2 regions of the Methylophilus sp. 5 genome follow, and region 1 is predicted to be linked to the other one. Evidence: predicted binding sites of a transcription regulator. Region 1 holds the regulator's gene; the other holds the start of a gene.
The links. The regulator sigma-54, encoded in region 1, starts transcription at its own class of promoters, with help from an activator protein. The targets are predictions, from matches to a motif close to TGGCACNNTTCCTGCT.
Positions count from the first base shown of each region.

Region 2: a site for sigma-54 is predicted at 1,523-1,538, ahead of ssuD (FMNH2-dependent alkanesulfonate monooxygenase). Genes of this name have one in related genera too.

Region 1 covers NZ_KI911560.1:1,006,273-1,008,675, forward strand. The annotation lists gene lptB (LPS export ABC transporter ATP-binding protein) at 1-392, shown strand, start outside; gene METH5_RS0104780 (RNA polymerase factor sigma-54) at 399-1,946, shown strand; gene tyrS (tyrosine--tRNA ligase) at 1,992-2,403, opposite strand, start outside.
Region 2 covers NZ_KI911560.1:1,130,635-1,133,037, forward strand. The annotation lists gene METH5_RS0105370 (acyl-CoA dehydrogenase family protein) at 1-203, opposite strand, end outside; gene ssuD (FMNH2-dependent alkanesulfonate monooxygenase) at 213-1,346, opposite strand; gene METH5_RS0105380 (acyl-CoA dehydrogenase family protein) at 1,754-2,403, shown strand, end outside.

The DNA of each region.
Region 1 (2,403 bases):
AAGAGCGTGAAGCGCGGCTGGAGTCCTTGCTGGATCAGTTGCATATCCAGCATATTCGCAATAGTCAGGCAGTGAGTTTGTCCGGCGGTGAACGTCGCCGCGTCGAAATCGCCCGTTGCCTGGCGACCGACCCAAAATTCATTTTGCTGGATGAGCCGTTTGCCGGGATTGACCCGATTGCGGTGATTGAGATTCAAAAAATTATCCGCTACCTGAGCAGCCAGAATATCGGTATTTTAATTACAGACCACAACGTACGCGAAACCCTGGATATTTGTGACCGGGCTTATATCGTGAATGAAGGCGCCGTGTTTGCCGCGGGCACGCCCGACGAAATCATTCAAAACGAAGGCGTACGTGAAGTGTATCTGGGCAAGAATTTTAGGCTGTAACCCGTTATGAAGCAAAATCTGCAACTACGTATTTCGCAAAACCTGGCGCTCACCCCGCAGCTGCAACAGTCTATCCGCCTGTTGCAGCTCTCAACACTTGAGTTGAGCCAAGAGCTGGAAACCATCCTGCAGGAAAATCCGCTGCTGGAAATGGCCGACGGTGAAGAAGGCGAGTTTGAAGACAATAGCCCTACCGCGACCGCCGCGGCCGAGCAAGAGCTACCTGATGCAAGCTCGTTTGATGTTGCCACACAGGCGGAAATCACCGCACCCGCAGAAACCTTGCGCGAAGAGTTGCACGACCAACTTGGCGGCAACGAAGGCGAACAAGCCAATCTGAATGAAGAATTTTCACCGCCCGAGTTTGAAGACGACTACGAGGAGTTTGGCAGCACCAGCAATTGGGACGAAGCCGGTCGCAACAATATGGACGATGAAGACGGTGATTTTTCGCGTCAGGATGCCAGCAATACCAGCTTGCGCGAACACTTGATGAACCAGATACAACTGGCGCATTTGTCCAAACGTGACATGGACCTGGTGAAGTTTTTACTCGACGGTATTAATGATAATGGTTACCTGGAACAGGACTTACAAGAAATTGTCGACCTGCTGCCCCCAGAGCTGGAAGTTGAGTTGTTAGAGCTGGAAACCGCCCTTAAATTGATCCAGAACCTGGATCCGATTGGGGTTGGCGCGCGCGACCTGTGCGAATGCCTGCGCCTGCAATTACAAGCGCTCCCAGCAGACACGCCTTATTTGCGCATCGCTATGGCGATTGCCAAAGATCACTTAGCGCTGCTGGCCAACAAAGACTTTGTCAAACTGCGCAAACTGCTCAGTTGCGATGAAACCGCCCTTAAAGGTGCGCAACAACTCATCCGCCAGCAGAACCCCAAGCCTGGCAACGAATTCGCTACCTTTAGTCATGACCACTTTATCCAGCACGATGTGGTAGTCAAAAAAATCAAAGGCATCTGGATGGCGTCACTCAATGATGGCGTGATCCCCAAGCTGCGGATCAATCAATTGTATGCGGACATCCTTAAGCGCAACCGCGATAGTTCCGGCCAATATCTGCAAAGCCAGATGCAAGAAGCCAAATGGATGATTAAAAATATCCAGCAGCGTTTTTCTACGATCTTGCGTGTATCGCAAGCGATTGTAGACCGTCAACGCAACTTTTTTGAGCATGGCGAAATTGCCATGCGCCCCTTGGTATTACGTGAAATTGCCGAAGAGCTAGACTTGCACGAAAGCACCATTTCACGCGTGACGACGCATAAGTATATGCTCACACCGCGCGGGGTGCTGGAGCTTAAATACTTTTTTGGTAGCTCAGTCGCAACCGATGCTGGCGGCTCCTGCTCAGCGACCGCTATTCGCGCCTTAATCAAGCAAATGGTGGCCGAAGAAAATCAGAAAAAACCATTATCGGATAACCAAATTACCGATACGCTGGCGCAACAAGGCATTGTGGTCGCCCGCCGCACCATTGCAAAATATCGCGAGTCGCTGAGTATTCCGCCCGCAAATTTACGCAAGTCGCTGTAAAACAAAAAGGCCGCATCTGCGGCCTTTTTGTTGGTTACGAGTTTGTTATTTAATTGTGATTTTAGCAAACTTGCGCTTACCCACCTGGGCGACCACGGTCACGCCTTTTGCCACTGGCAGATTTTTATCATCCACCTTCACGCTATCCAGCTTTACCCCGCCCTGCTGCACAGCGCGCATGGCTTCACTAGTGCTTTCTACCAAGCCAGCCTGTTTCAGCAATTGGCTGATGCCAATACTGTCACCCTCAATCGTCACCTCTACCTGTGGCACATCATCAGGAATACCGCCTTTGGCGCGGGTTTGAAAATCTTGCCAGGCTTTTTCAGCCGCGGCCTGGCCGTGAAAGCGGGCCACGATTTCTTGCGCAAACCCGACTTTGATATCGCGCGGGTTTTCACCCCCCGCCACTTGCGCTTTCCACTGGGCAACAGTATCTAATGAAGCGAACGACAAC
Region 2 (2,403 bases), 120 kb from region 1:
TTTGCAATCAGCAACTTGAGCAAGCCACTATCGCGCACGGCTTGCCGCTGCTCGTAAGGGGTGCCGCCTGCGGCATCGCGTTCAATCGCGGTTTGCGCCAGGTAATCGCACAATTGCCGGGTGATCTCTTGCGGTGTACCGTTAAATACAATGCCGTGTGTTGCTTCAACGTCTTTTAGACGTGAACTTAGTGCCAGTGTCATCTCGCCCTCCTATGCCGCATGCTTGACCGGTTTGGCTGCGCCAAACGGGCCTGTCATATTGGTATTGATGCTGACCTCTGCATCGGCCTGCTGCTTGAGCGGCAACAACGGGAATAACAACTCAGCCACGCGGTACGACTCCTCCAGATGCGGATAGCCAGAGAAAATAAAGTAATCAATGCCCAATGCCTGATATTCTTTAATGCGCTCAGCCACTTCTTGTGGATTACCCACCAGCGCAGTGCCTGCACCGCCACGCACCAGGCCCACCCCGGCCCATAAGTTAGGCGAGACTTCCAGTTGGTCGCGGCGACCATGATGCAGGGCTGTCATGCGCTTTTGCGCTACTGAGTCAAAATTGGCTACTGCGGCCTGCGCGGCAGCAATGGTTTCGTCAGTCACATGTGAAATCAGTTCGTCAGCGGCCTGCCAGGCTTGTTCAGTGGTTTCGCGCACAATCACATGCAGGCGGATGCCAAAGCGGATGCTGCGCCCCTGTTTGGCGGCCGCTTCCCGAATCACGCGGACTTTTTCAGCCACCGCTGCTGGTGGCTCGCCCCAGGTTAAATGCACATCAATATGCTTGCTACTCAGCTCGATGGCCGCGTCTGAGGCACCGCCAATGAATAATGGTGGATAAGGCTTTTGCAAACTGCCGGTGGGCAGGCTGGCGCCTTTGACACGCAAATATTCGCCCTCATAATCCACAGCGTCTTCAGTCAGTACCGCGCGCCAGATAGACAGAAACTCTTCGGCCTCAGCATAGCGTGCATCGTGTGCTAAAAAACTGCCTTCTGCCTGCTGCTCGGCCGGATCACCACCCGCCACCACATTAATCAGCAAACGACCACCGGAAATCCGATCCAGCGTCGAAGCCATGCGCGCAGACACCACCGGCGAAACAAATCCTGGGCGAGTCGCCACCAGAAACTTGAGCTGTTTGGTTTCATTGATTAAGGCAGAAGAAATCACCCAGGCATCTTCGCAGGAGCGTCCAGACGGCACCAAAACGCCGCCATAGCCCAGGCGATCTGCTGCCTGCGCAATTTGCTTTAAGTAAGAAAGTGTTGCCGGTCTGGCACCTTTGCTGGTGCCAAGGTAACGCTGGTCACCGTGCGTGGGTAAAAACCAGAAGATTTCCATGAGATTGCTTTCCTTTTTATGCTTACCACTAATGGCATACCTGATGGCAGGCAGCCGGTAACTAAGCAATTGCAAAGAGCATGCCATAAATAAAATCAATTAAATTCATGCACTTATAAACCAATCAAGACGCATTGCTGAATAATCAGCATCTTTTCTGCGAGTGCTGCTGAATCAGCAGCAGGTGTGCTGACTCAGCAGCAACAGGAAGATGGGCGCATTTATATAGCTATCAAACAAGATTGCTATCTGCTAAATAAAACTCACTTCAAGCATATGATTAATAAAGATTATTTATTTACCAGCCATCTAACATCCGGGGTAAAAACCACGATTCACAGCGTGTACCAGAGTTGGCATAGAACATGCTGAACCATTAAGCATATGTAACTAGATGGATATTACTTTTGAATATAAATACTTTTGCAATCCCGCCTACCGCCCGCCTCAATGAAGGCCAGCATGCACTGGCTGTTGCCAAGCAGTTGGCAGAGTCATTCTCACTCACAGCAGTAGAGCGGGATCACTTGGGCGGCACGCCGAAACTGGAACGGGATGCGCTGAGAAACAGCGGCTTATTGTCGTTAATCATTCCGCGCCAATACGGTGGCTATGGCGCCAACTGGCAGGAAACATTGCAGGTTGTACGCGAGTTTGCCAAAGTGGATAGCTCGATTGCGCACGTGTATGGCTTTCAGCACCTAATGCTGGCCACCGTGCGGCTGTTTTCACGGCCCGACCAGTGGGAGCGCTGGTACGAACAAACCGCGCAACTTAACTGGTTTTGGGGCAATGCGCTCAACCCGCTGGATGAGCGCACGGTGTGCAAAAGTTATAGCCATTGGCATGAGTTTTCGGGCAAAAAGAGCTTTTGCTCTGGCGCGCTGGACTCAGAAATGCTGATTGCCTCGGCTATTAAAAAAACGGATGGGCAGCTGGTGATTGCCGCCATCCCTACCCTGCGCACCGGCATTACTATTCTGGATGACTGGGATAATATCGGCCAGCGCCAGACGGATAGCGGTAGCGTGAATTTTGAAAAAGTGCGGGTAGAAGA